One region of the Stenotrophomonas sp. GW821-FHT02D01 genome, then DNA from elsewhere that is predicted to be linked to it. Evidence: predicted binding sites of a transcription regulator. Region 1 holds the regulator's gene; each other region holds the start of a gene.
The links. The regulator FliA, encoded in region 1, starts transcription of late flagellar genes. The targets are predictions, from matches to a motif close to TAAAGTTTNNCNNNCNNNGGCCGATAA.
Positions count from the first base shown of each region.

Region 2: a site for FliA is predicted at 2,535-2,561, ahead of AC07UW_RS03595 (GGDEF domain-containing protein). Genes of this name have one in related genera too.
Region 3: a site for FliA is predicted at 2,231-2,257, ahead of AC07UW_RS03470 (methyl-accepting chemotaxis protein). Genes of this name have one in related genera too.

Region 1 covers NZ_JBWKVP010000003.1:429,853-434,061, reverse strand. Annotated here, with positions in the region: gene AC07UW_RS09475 (chemotaxis protein CheA) at 1-966, opposite strand, end outside; gene AC07UW_RS09470 (protein phosphatase CheZ) at 969-1,574, opposite strand; gene cheY (chemotaxis response regulator CheY) at 1,574-1,966, opposite strand; gene AC07UW_RS09460 (RNA polymerase sigma factor FliA) at 1,986-2,729, opposite strand; gene AC07UW_RS09455 (MinD/ParA family ATP-binding protein) at 2,726-3,613, opposite strand; gene flhF (flagellar biosynthesis GTPase FlhF) at 3,600-4,209, opposite strand, start outside.
Region 2 covers NZ_JBWKVP010000001.1:776,176-780,384, reverse strand. Annotated here, with positions in the region: gene AC07UW_RS03600 (TonB-dependent siderophore receptor) at 59-2,305, opposite strand; gene AC07UW_RS03595 (GGDEF domain-containing protein) at 2,593-4,008, shown strand; gene AC07UW_RS03590 (MFS transporter) at 4,049-4,209, opposite strand, start outside.
Region 3 covers NZ_JBWKVP010000001.1:749,777-753,985, reverse strand. Annotated here, with positions in the region: gene AC07UW_RS03470 (methyl-accepting chemotaxis protein) at 1-2,200, opposite strand, end outside; gene AC07UW_RS03465 (Cdi1I family immunity protein) at 2,518-2,973, opposite strand; gene AC07UW_RS03460 (hemagglutinin repeat-containing protein) at 2,966-4,209, opposite strand, start outside.

The sequences.
Region 1 (4,209 bases):
CAGTTCCAGGTCCACTTCCTTCTTCAGCGAACGCGCAACGTCGCGCGCCACCTTCGGGAAGCGCGAGAACACCTTGCCGACCGGTTGCATGCGGGTGCGCATCACCGCCGACTGCAGGCGCGCGGTGGCGATATCCAGCGTGGACACGGCGCGGTCCAGCTCTTCATCGCGCAGGCGTGTGCGCAGCGTCTTCAAGCGGTTTCGTGACAGCACCAGTTCGCCGATCAGGTTGACGATGGCATCCAGGCGCTTGGTGTCCACACGCACGGTGTGTTCGGCTTCGGCGACAGGCTTGTTGGGTGCGGGCTTGGCAGCGGGCGGGGCCGGCGAGGGCGCCGGTCGCGGTGCCGGTACCGCAACAGCCGCTGCGGTGGTGTTGCTGCCCGGGGCGGCGCCGCCATGCAGCTGGTCGAGCAATGCCTCGAACTCGTCCTCGCTGATCATGTCGTCGGCCTTCTTTGCCGCCGCCACGGTTGTCGGCGCCTTGCCGCCGTGCAGCTGGTCGAGCAGGGCCTCGAACTCGTCGTCGGTGATCAGGTCGCCACCACCCGCACCCGGCGTCGCGGCCGCAGGCGCGGCAGCGCCGCCGCCATGCACGTCGAACTGGGCGACCAGTTCGGGCGGGGCAAAGCCCGGCTCGGTGCCCGAAGACACCGCGTCAAGCATCGACTGCAGGTAGTCCAGTGACTGCTGGGCGGCATCGAAGTGATGCGCCTGCAGGACGGCCTGACCGGCGCGTGCGGCGCCCAGTGCTTCCTCGGCGGCGTGGCACAGCTCGACCATCGCGGTGATGCCAAGGAAACCTGCGCCGCCTTTCAGCGTGTGGTAGCCGCGGAACACCGCGTTGAGCTGTTCATTGTCCTGCGGTGCCTGTTCCAGCGACACCAGCTGTTCGCCGAGGCGATCCAGGATCTCCTGGGCCTCGATGATGAAATCGGCAGTGATGTCGTCGGCTACTGCGCCCATGGTTACAGCCCCAGATCCGACAACAGGTCGTCGGCGTCGTTCTGCGAGACCGCATGGCGGTCCAGTCCCTTCAGTGCCGGCCCAGCCAGTTCCGGATCGGTGCGATGCTGTTCCGGCGGCAGGCCGAGCGCGCCGAAGCCTTCGTGCACGCGGCGGACGATGCCCACCACGCGACGGATGATCTGCCCGGTCAGGTCCTGGTAGCTCTGGGTCAGGGCGATCTCGGTGAGGTTGTGGCGGATGCGGTCGAGCTGCACGTCCTGGCCCGGCTGCAGGCCGTCGGCGCGCAGCTGTTCGGTCAGGCTGCGGCACTCTTCGGCCAGGTCCAGGGTGCGGTGCGTGGCCTGTTCGGTCATCGCCACCACGTGGTCCAGGCGCGCGCAGGCATCGTCCAGCTCGCCGGCTTCATCGGGCACGGTCGGCAGTTCGCCCAGCGCCTGGCCCAGCTCGCGGGCCAGCCGCGAAAGGCCGCTCATCATCGGCTGGGTGCGCAGCGCGACCAGGCCGTCGATGCGCTGGCGCCACGCCGCCTCGTCGCCGGATTCCAGTGCATCCAGGGCTTCCTGCAGGCGCAGGGCGAGGGCGCTCTTGTCGACCGTGGTATCCATCAAGCGCTGGCCGCCAGGCGTTCGAAGATCTTGCCGAGCTTCTCTTCCAGCGTCTGTGCGGTGAACGGCTTGATGATGTAACCGTTCACGCCGTTCTGCGCCGCTTCGATGATCTGCTCGCGCTTGGCTTCGGCAGTCACCATCAGCACCGGCAGGGTCTTCAGCTTGGCATCGGCACGGATGGCCTTGAGCAGTTCGATGCCGGTCATCACCGGCATGTTCCAGTCGGTGACCACGAAGTCGAACGGCTGGCTCTGCAGCAGCGACAGCGCGGCATGCCCGTCCTCGGCTTCGGCGGTATTGGTGAAGCCCAGATCGCCCAGCAGGTTCTTGACGATACGACGCATGGTCGAGAAGTCGTCGACGATCAGGATGCGCATGTTCTTGTTCAAAGCAGAGTTCCTTTGTTGATCAGCTCTCGAGGCCGGCGTCGGCCGCCTCGAAAATCTTCAGTCGGCCACGCAGGCGCAGGACCGCCTGGCCGTGGATCTGGCAGACCCGCGACTCGCTCACGCCGAGCACTGCGCCGATCTCTTTCAGGTTCAGTTCCTGCTCGTAGTAGAGCGACAGCACCAGCTGTTCGCGCTCGGGCAGGTGGCCGATGGCATTGCCCAGCTCGCGGCCGAATTCACCGCGCTCCAGCACCTGCTGCGGGGTCGGGCCGCCCTGGGCGACGGTGTCCAGCTCGCCCTGGTCTTCAATGCGCGACTCCAGGCTCAGTACCTGGCCGCGCGAGGCGTCCTCCATCAGGCGCAGGTACTCGGGCAGCGGCATCTCCATCGCGGCGGCCACTTCGGTGGCACTGGCGGCACGGCCGGTGCTCTGCTCCAGGCGGCGGATGGTGGCCGCAGCGTCACGGGCACGGCGGTGCACCGAACGCGGTACCCAGTCGCCACGACGGATCTCATCGATCATCGAACCGCGGATGCGGATCGAAGCGTAGGTCTCGAACGAGGCACCCTGGTCGGCGTCGTAGCTGCGCGAGGCTTCGATCAGGCCCATCATGCCGGCCTGGATCAGGTCGTCCACCTCAACGCTGGCCGGCAGGCGTGCGGCCAGATGGTGGGCGATGCGCCGCACCAGGTCCGAGTGCTGGGCGATGACCTCATTGGCCGCCGTGCGCTGGACCTCTCTGTACTGGGCGGCGCCTTTCATGCGGCCACCCCGCGCTGCTTGATGATGCGTTCGAGGAAGAACTCGACGCCGCCGCGCGGCTCGGTCGGTGCCTGCCAGCGGGCGGTGCGGCGGGCGATCTCGGTGATCGCCAGTGCCGACGGGCTGGACGGATAGGCCTTCACCACCGGCTGCTGGCGCTGCACCGACAGGCGCAGCCAGTCGTCCTGCGGCACGCAGCCCAGGTAGTTCAGCGAGACATCGGCGAGGAATTTCTCGCAGACGCGGGTCAGCTTCTCGTACAGCACGCGGCCTTCGTTGGGGTCGCGCACCATGTTGGCCACCACCTGGATGCGGTCCACGCCACGTTCGCGCGACAGCACCTTGATCAGCGCATAGGCGTCGGTGATCGAGGCTGGTTCATCACAGACCACCACCACGGTGTCCTGCGCGGCCTGGCAGAAGGTCAGCACGCCATCGGTGATGCCGGCGGCGGTGTCCACCACCATGATGTCCAGCTCGCGCTCCAGTTCGGAGAACACGTTGACCAGGCCGACATGCTCGGCCGGGGCCAGCTCGGCCATGTGCCGGCGGCCGGACGCAGCCGGTACCACCAGCACGCCGTTCGGGCCTTCGATGATCACGTCATCCAGGCTGCAGCGGCCAGCGACCAGGTCGGCCAGGGTGTTGGTGGGGCTCAGGCCCAGGATCACGTCGATGTTGGCCAGGCCCAGGTCGGCGTCCAGCAACAGGGTGCGTTTGCCCATTCCCGCAAGCGCCACGGCCAGGTTGGCCGATACGTTGGTCTTGCCGACGCCGCCCTTGCCGCCGGTCACGGCAATCGTGCGCACAGGGCCGAGCGGCTCGCTGCGGGTCGCCGTCAGCGGGAAGGTGGTGGTCAGCTTGGCGTACTCACGCGACGGCATGGTTCAACTCCGGGTTGCAGGGCATATCGGCCGCGCGGCGCAAATCTTCAAGGCGAAGTACAAGATTGGCTGCACTGGCCCGGTGCAGGTCGTCCGGGACGTCCTGGCCATCGGTCACCCAGGTGATCGGCAGCTTGTGGTCCACCGCCACCGACAGGGCGTTGCCGAAGCGGCCGGTCTCGTCCAGCTTGCTCAGCACCAGGCCCTGCAGGTTGGCCGCGCCGAAGCGGCGGACCACCTCGTCCATGTCGCCGAAGCTGGTGTTGGCCGGCAGTACCAGCAGGGTGCGGACCTGGCGGGCGGCGCGCAGCCACTGCAGCTGGGCGGCCAGCGCACGGTCGCGCGGGCCCAGGCCGGCGGTGTCGATCAGCACCAGCTTGTAGTCCTTCAGGCGTTCCAGCAGCTGGTCCAGGTCGGTGCCGCTGTTGGCCTCGTGCACGGCGATGCCGAGCTGGCGGCCGTAGCCGTACAGCTGTTCGCGGGCACCGATGCGCATCGTATCGGTGGTGACCAGGGCGACGTCGCGGGCGGCATGGGCTTCGGCGAAGCGCGAGGCCAGCTTGGCGATGGTGGTGGTCTTGCCGGCGCCGGTCGGG
Region 2 (4,209 bases), on a different contig from region 1:
GCACGGCTGGCGCGAAGCGGGAGGGTGCCGGCCAACGGCCGGCAACACCGCCTGATGATCAGAAGCCGAAACGCAGGCTGGCCCAGTACGCCCGGCCGGGTTCGTTGTAGGTCGCCGCACCGGCGTCACTGCTGTTGGCCTCGCGGAACAGGCGCTTGTCGGCCAGGTTGTTGACGCCGAAGCCCACGCTGACCGTGTCGGTCACCTTGTAGCGCGCGCTCACGCCCCAGACGTTGTACGCGCCGCGGGTCTGCAGCACGGTGGACGCATCGCAGTTGGCGGTGCAGCGCGGATCGTTGTTGATGTTGGCCGTGGCCGGTTCCTGCTTGCCGTAGAAGGTGCCGGTCAGCAGCAGCGACAGCTGCTCGGTGGCCTGCCAGTCCAGCATGGTGTTGACGGTGTACTTGGGAATCACCGACAGCGGCTGGCCGGTGCTCTTGTTCTCGTTCTCCACCATGTAGGTGAAGTTGTTGCTCCACTTCAGGCGGTCGCCCTGCTCGCCCAGCAGCGGGATCACCAGGTTGCCCTCGAGCCCCTGCACGATGGCCTTGGGTGCGTTCTCCCAGCGGAAGATGCGGCCCTTGCGGTCGGCCGTCAGGCCGATCTGGGTGTAACCGGCCTGGATCTTGTCCTTGTAGTCATTGTGGAAATAGGTCAACGAGGCCTGCCAGCCGCTCTGCGGTGCCCACTCCACGCCCAGTTCCTTGTTCAGGCTGGTCTCTGCCTTGAGATCCGCATTGCCCTGCATGTAGCAGCCGGCGCCCAGGCTCGGCAACGCGTTCGGGCAGCCGTTGCCACGGGTGTAATACAGATAGTCCGGGTTGGACTGGTACAGGTTCGGCGCCTTGAACGCGCGTGCGATGCCGCCCTTGACCACCCAGTCACTGTTGAGCCGGAACTGCGCGTTGAGGCTCGGACTGGTGTTGTTGCCGAACTGGCTGTGATGGTCGAAACGCAGGCCCGGGGTCACGATCCAGCGCTCACCGAGGTAGATGTTGTCTTCCACGTAGACGGCGGTGGTCTGTGCATCGGACTTGCCGCGTGCACGATCGGCCGAAAGGCCCGGAATGCCGCCACCGCTGCTGCTGGACTGGCTCATCGAATAGGGATCGGTCAGCCGGCTGTCGAGGTACTCGAAGCCCAGCGTCCACACGTTCTCCGCGCCGCCGAGGCTGGTCGGGAAGCTGACCTCGCCGTCCAACTGGTAGTTGCGCAGGCGCGAGGTCGACCAGTCGGCGCCATTGAAGCTGCCTTCCGGGCCGCCGGCCAGGCCTTCGTTGATGCGCGAATTGTTGACCCCTTCCACCGCTGCCGTCAGCCGCGAGCTGACATCGCCCCAGCGTCCGCGATGGGTGATCGCGCCGGTGGTGCGGTACATGCGGTTGGTCTCGGCCTGCTGCTCGGCCAGCGCGGCCAGGTCGACGCCGGTGGAGGTACCAGTGGTACTGACCGCACGATCGCCAGCATAGATGTTGCCCTGGCGGCTGGTACCGGCCTCGAACTCGACCACCTGGTTGGCGGTCACGTCCCAACGCAGCAGCGCGTTGACGTCGCGGTTCTTGACGCCTTCGCGCCCCGCCGGCGGTACCGCATTGGCACCAGTGGCGAAGTCGCGGTTGAGATCCAGCGAATCGGCATCGGTCTTGTTGAGGTTGCCGTACAACCGGAACGACAGCGTGTCGGTCATCGGCCCGCTCAGCTGCAGGCCGAGGCGCTCGCTGCCGCCCTCGGCACTGTGTTCGGGCACCAGGCCGTACAGGTCAACCGCACCGGTCAGGTCGCCGGTCGGGCGCTTGGTGATGATGTTGACCACGCCACCGGAGGCACCCGAGCCATAGCGTGCCGCTGCCGGGCCGCGCAGCACTTCGATGCGTTCGATCATTTCCGCCGGCACCCAGTTGGTATCGCCGCGCGTGTTGCGCTCGCCACTGCGGCCCATGCGCACCGCGTCGCGTGCACCCACGCGCTTGCCGTCGATCAGGATCAGGGTGTTTTCCGGCCCCATGCCGCGCAGATCGATCTGCCGGTTGTTGCCGTACTGGCCCGAAGCACTGTTGCCGGTCAGATTGACGCCGGGCATCGTCCGCAGCAGTTCGGCGATGTCGTTGACCGGCGGCCGCTTGGCGATGTCCTCGGCGGTGATGGTGGAGGTGCCCAGCGCCTGCCGCGCGATCTGCGAGGCAGTGACATGCACGGTGTCGATATCGGTGGCATCGGTTTCCGCATGGGCGGTGACGGCAGCGGTGGCCAGCAGCGCAGCCACGGCAAGCGCCAGCGGGCGCGGTGAAAGAGTGTTTGCAGGCATGTTCTGAACCTTCTGGCAGGGCAACGGAAGCCTCTGGCATAGGGCACGAGGCGGCGACGGGGGAGGCGGAACGATCACTGCGGGATGCCCGCATGCCGGTTCCTGCCGTCATTTTTTCACAAATGCGAGTGATTCTCAAATGCGTCAACGCATTGCGGCATCGGCCGGCATGTGCTTCACCCGCGTTTTTCGGCCTGCATGGCGCTTAAACTGGCCGGCTTCCCTGCCATCAACCGTCGACAGCCGCGGCCGATACCGTGGTCTGTTGTGCGCCGTTAGAGATCGACGTGGATACACCCCAACTGGACGAAGCCAGCCAACCGCTGGCCCAGGCCTGGCAGCAGTGTCTGCTGCTGGCCGGCCCCGCCGCCGCCGCGCTGCTGCATGCCGTGGCCGCCGATGCACCGCCGACGCTGGCGCAGCGCTTCTACGAAGTGCTGCTGCAGGACACGCGTGCGCGCCGCTTCCTGTCCCACGAACAGGTCAAGCAGCGCCTGCAACCGGCGATGCAGCGTTGGCTGGCCCAGCTGCTGACCACCGATGCGGATGGCATTGCCGCTACCGTCGCCGCACAACGGGTGATCGGCGATGTGCACGCACGGGTCGGTATTCCGGTGGACCTGGTGGCCCGCGGTGCGCGCGTACTCAAGCACGAGCTGTTCATCCGCCTGCGCGCCGATGCCGCTGACAACGACACCGCCTTCGCCGCCATCGATTGCCTCAGCGCGATCATGGACATCGCCATGGAAGGCATGACGCTGGCCTATACGCACGCCCGTGAGCGCTCTTCGCGCACCGATGCGGCGTACCGGCTGTTCTCGCTGGTGCAGAACGTCAGCACCGAGCGCGAGCGCCAGCGCGCCCTGCTGCTGGATTGGGAAAACAGCCTGCTGTACACCCTCGCCGGCCATGCGACCGGTGCCGACAACGCCAGCCTGGCGAGCTCGGAATTCGGCCTGTGGTTCACCCACAAGGGCATTCCCAGCTTCGGCGAAAGCAGCGAGACGCAGCAGGTGGGCCAGCTGATGGCACGCATCGACAGCCGCCTGCAGCGCGCCACCGATGAAGATCCGGCACGGCGGCTGACCGCCCTGCCGATGATCCGCGAAGACCTGGCCACCATCCGCAACCTGATGACCCTGCTGTTCGAACGCATCGGTGAACTGGATGCGGGCAGCGATGCGTTGACCAACCTGCTCAACCGGCGCTTCCTGCCGACCGTGCTGCGCCGTGAGATCGAGTTGTCCACGCGCAACCACACGCCGTTCTCGTTGTTGCTGCTGGACCTGGACCATTTCAAGGCGATCAACGATGGCCACGGTCATGACGCCGGCGACCGCGCGCTGCAGCACGTCGCAGCCCTGCTCGGCCAGCAGACCCGAGGCAGCGACTACCTGTTCCGCTACGGCGGCGAGGAGTTCGTGGTGGTGCTGGTGGCGGCAAGCGAGTCGCAGGCGGAGGTGATCGCCGAAAGCCTGCGCCGGCAGATCGCACAGTCGCCGATCACCCTGCCCAATGGACAGACGCTGGCGCTGACCGCGAGCATCGGCGTGGCCGGACACGATGGTCATCCCGATTACGAGCGGCTGATGGCGCGCGCCGACGCGGCGATGTATGCCGCCAAGCGACAGGGCCGCAACCGGGTGGTGGTGGCCGACGACGCACTGCCGGAAGCTCCGGGACGACGCGCGCTGCAACGTTGAGCCTGCAGCGCGCGTGACGTGGTGTCGGACGGTCTCGACGCTACGCGGCGTCCTTGCGCGGTATGCGCCACGTCGCCCACCACGTCAGTGCGAGCAGCGCGATGCCCGCGCCCAGCGCGCACACCGCCGGCCACCCATAGCGCGCCTGCGTCCAGGTGCCTGCCGCAGCCCCCACACCGCTGCCCACGGCATAGAACAGCA
Region 3 (4,209 bases), on a different contig from region 1:
TGTTGGCAGCAAGCGACGGGGCGATGCGCGGCGGCACGCCGGTCACGCGACGCACCGGCGGCACGCTTGCGGCGACCGCGGCCAGCATCGGCCGGACCGCTGCCGCCGCCACCGAAGCCCCGGTGCGGAACACCGACACCGCTTCGGCCAGCAGGTTAGCCTGCTCCTCCATCGAACGTGCAGCAGCGCTGGCCTCTTCCACCAGCGCAGCATTCTGCTGGGTGGTTTCATCCATCTGCATCACAGTCTGGTTGACCTGCTCGATGCCGGAACTCTGCTCCTGCGACGCGGCGGAAATCTCGGCCATGATGTCTGTCACCCGCTGCACCGATGCAACGATCTCGCCCATCGTGGTGCCCGCCTGACGCACCAGCGCCGAGCCGTCGGATACCTTGCCCACCGACTCTTCGATCAGGCCCTTGATCTCCTTGGCGGCGCCCGCAGAGCGCTGCGCCAGCGTCCGCACCTCGCTGGCCACCACGGCAAAGCCCCTGCCTTGCTCGCCCGCGCGCGCAGCTTCCACCGCAGCGTTGAGCGCCAGGATATTGGTCTGGAAGGCAATGCCATCGATCACGCTGATGATCTCGGCGATCTTCTTCGACGACGCTTCGATGGCCGTCATGGTGGTCACCACCTGGCCGACCACTTCCCCACCCTGCGACGCCACCCCATGTGCACCGATTGCCAACTGGTTCGCCTGACGCGCGTGTTCGGCGTTCTGCTTCACCGTGGAGGTCAGTTCCTCCATCGACGCCGCCGTTTCTTCCAGATTGGCCGCCTGCTGCTCGGTACGGCGCGACAGATCGGTATTGCCCGAGGCGATTTCCCCCGCTGCCAGATTGATGCTGGATGCACTGGCCTGGATGCGGCCGACAATCTGGGTCAACTGCTCGACGGTGGCGTTGCAGTCGTCGCGCATGCGGGCGAACACACCGTGGAATTCGCCCTGCATGCGTACGGTCAGGTCTCCGCGCGAGATCGCCTGCAGCAGGCTCGACACCTGCACCAGGTTCTCATCGGTGGTCTGCATCAACCGGTTCAGGCCGGTCACCATCTCGCCGAAATCGTGCTCGAAGCGCGTTTCGTCGCCACGCAGGCTGAAGTCGCCTGCGGCGGCGGCCGTCGCCAAGCGGCGGATCTCGCCGTTGATGGCCGACAGACTCGATTTGGTCTCGTCCATGGCCTGAGTGATCGCCGCTTTTTCGCCCGGCAGGCGATCCATGTCCACCGACAGGTCACCGCGCGCGTAGTGCTTCATCACCTCGATCAGGCGGTTCTGTACCTGCACGTGCGAACCCACCAGCGCGTTGGTGTCATGCACCATCCGCCCGTAGTCACCGGGGAAGGTGCTCTCGTCCATGCGGTAGCTCAGGCTGCCGTCATCATGCTGCCGCGCCATCTCGCCCTGCGCCGTCATCACGGCCTGCAGCTGCCCCTGCATACGCTGCATGGATTTCAGCAACTGGGTCACCTCGTCGTTGCCCGAAGCATCGATGACGTTGTCCAGGCGACCGTTGGCGATGCCATCGGCCAGCTTCACCGCACCCGCCAAGGGGCGGGTCAGGCTGCGGGTGATCGCCCACGCAGCCAGTGCACCGAGGATCAGGCTGAGCACACCGAACGCAATGGACAGTGTTCCCGTCCACGCTTCCGTGGCGCGGTACTCCTCACGGCTGCGTTCGGTCAGGGCTTCCTGGTGCCGCAGCAGGCTGGAGATCGCTTCATTCCAGGCCGTGGCCAGACCGTGCTCGGCCAGCAATTCGGTGGCCGCACCATCGTAGTCGCCCGCCTTCATCCGCTCGTGCAATTGCTGGGTGGAGACGTCGGTCGCCTTGCGTGCCGCCGCGATCTGCGCCACCAGCGTATCGCCGGTGGCATCACGGGGAATCTTGACGTACTTGTCCCAGATGCCATCGTAGGTATGGCTCAGTTCCTGCGCCAGCTGGTAATCCTTGTCGAACTCCTCACCGCGCTTGATCACCATCAGGCGACGATGCATCAGCACCGCGTTGTTGGTATCGAGCATGTCGTTCAACAACCGCATCTTGACCATGTTCACGCCCACCACTTTCTCGAACTGGGCGGACTTCAGATGGTTTCCGTACAGCACCAGGCCGACGATGGCCAGGATGAACAGCAACAGCAGACCGAAGCCGGCGGAAAGCCGGGATCCCACACGGAGGTTGCGTAAGGCGAGCATCTCAATTCCCTTGATCGTGGCCCTATATCGGTGGCGGCACGGGATGGGGAAACTTTAAGGATACTTTACGCTGAAACCCTCATAAATGTGAATCGGCTCAAACATTCTTCCACATGCACCGACCCGCCCGCGCTGTTGGCAGGTAATCGTTAGAATTATTTCCAGCCCAACGACAGCCCGCCTCGAGAAAAAACGCCACTTTTCCTCAACGGTAAAGTCGGCCTACCTGATGCCCTGTTGACTTGTGGAAATCACTGCAGACCGACCCTTGGTAGCTGCCTGCGGCACCGAACAAGCCACTAAGAAGTGCCCCAACCTTAGGACGCCATTGGGCCAGGAAACTCATCGGTGAAAAACCGTGTTTCTTCATCCTTTGCAGGCTCCATGCCTCCAATAACGGTCCTCGCACCAACCACGCCTTTTATGTACAAGAACAATTTCTGCAGCTCATCCATCGCAGCCAAAACCTCCGCGCGATCCGCGTCGAATGAAACCTCAACATCCATCAGACCATCATATCTAAGCACTCGAAGCAACAAAAATGGCAGATGCACATTGCCAACATTGAATCCTTGCAGTGTTTGCACGAGGCATGAATCGCCATCTGCGCAAGCAGAGCCAGGGCCGGCGTCAATCCACATTTCGACATCAACGGGCATGCCATCAACTTCCGGAACTGAAACCGAATCCGAGGACCGCCAAATTCTCGCCAACACGGCCAGAACCCCGTCAAGAGGTACTCCTTCCATCACCACTTCGTACGCGTCACTCATCGATAAACCCCTTGAACCTTCCGTCCATATTCAATCTAACACCCCGTCCATCAGGAAGCTTCTTCTCCAAGAAGGTGATTCCATCCTTATTGGTTACAGGTTTGAACTCTCCTGGCGCCCTCGCCACTTCACGAAGATGCCTCATTGCTTGTTCGTTCCACGACTTCATCGAACCGGTCATTTTCCCCCATACTTCAGGGTTTCTGCCGGCATGCTTCGACAAGGCATGACCAATCACAGTGCTGCCCTTGTAGGGGGCTTGGGCGGAGCCGAGGACTATCCGAATTTGGCCTGCACTGACGGTCCCCCCCACATGTGCAACAGCGGATGCTGAGTTCTTGATAGCCTGCGAAGCAATTGATTCCGCGACCTCTGCCACAACCTTGCCACCCGGAACCTTGGTCGCAACTAACAGAGGAATTGCCGCGAGGCTCGCAGACTCACCATCCCCCTTCAACAGGTTCTTAATGAAGCTCCCAATCGCGCCAATATCCCCACTGAAGGTCTCAAGAATGGTAATTCCATCTCGTCCGCGCGCACCCGTTGCCAACTCGGCGAATTGGCGATTGTAATCCAAGCGTACGTCCGCTTCTGTCTTGCCCCCATCCATGAGCGCTTCAGAGAGGAAATCAATTTCCCTTCTTCGAGTTCCAAGCAGATCCTTGTACAGGCTGTGGTCGCGACGCCTGTTGTCGTCCAGCTCTATGAATCCCTCACGCTGCTGGCCATCAGGCCCAATGAATGTCATCGGATTGGCTCCAATGAAGTGAGATGCAGCAGCGTCAGAGTCGTACTTGCCATAGATCTCATCAACCCGCGCGTATGCTTCACGTAGCAAACGGCCTCGTGCCTGCTTGATCTGGTCAGGAGTGCAGGTCGACCCACACCCGTACAACTGATCTGCAAACTCTTCAGCCTTTCCCACCAAGAAATTTATTTCGTCTGGATGCAACTGACGGTTGTACCGATCCCCCAACAGCGCAGTTGCAGCACCGTCGGTCCCACCGACCACACCACCCAATGCAGCGCTCGCCAGTTCGATCAGGCTATTGAACTCAGCACTACTGGGGTCCATACCCTGACCCGTAAGGAACCTGATCATCGCATCCTTGGCCAGCTCGGAACCGGCCGCAGCCGCCGCTGCACCGCCGATATCCCCACCGCTCAACGCTGCCACTGCCGCGCCAGTCAGACCGTGCAGGAGTACTTTGTTGCGTCCACCCTCGCCCCACTGGT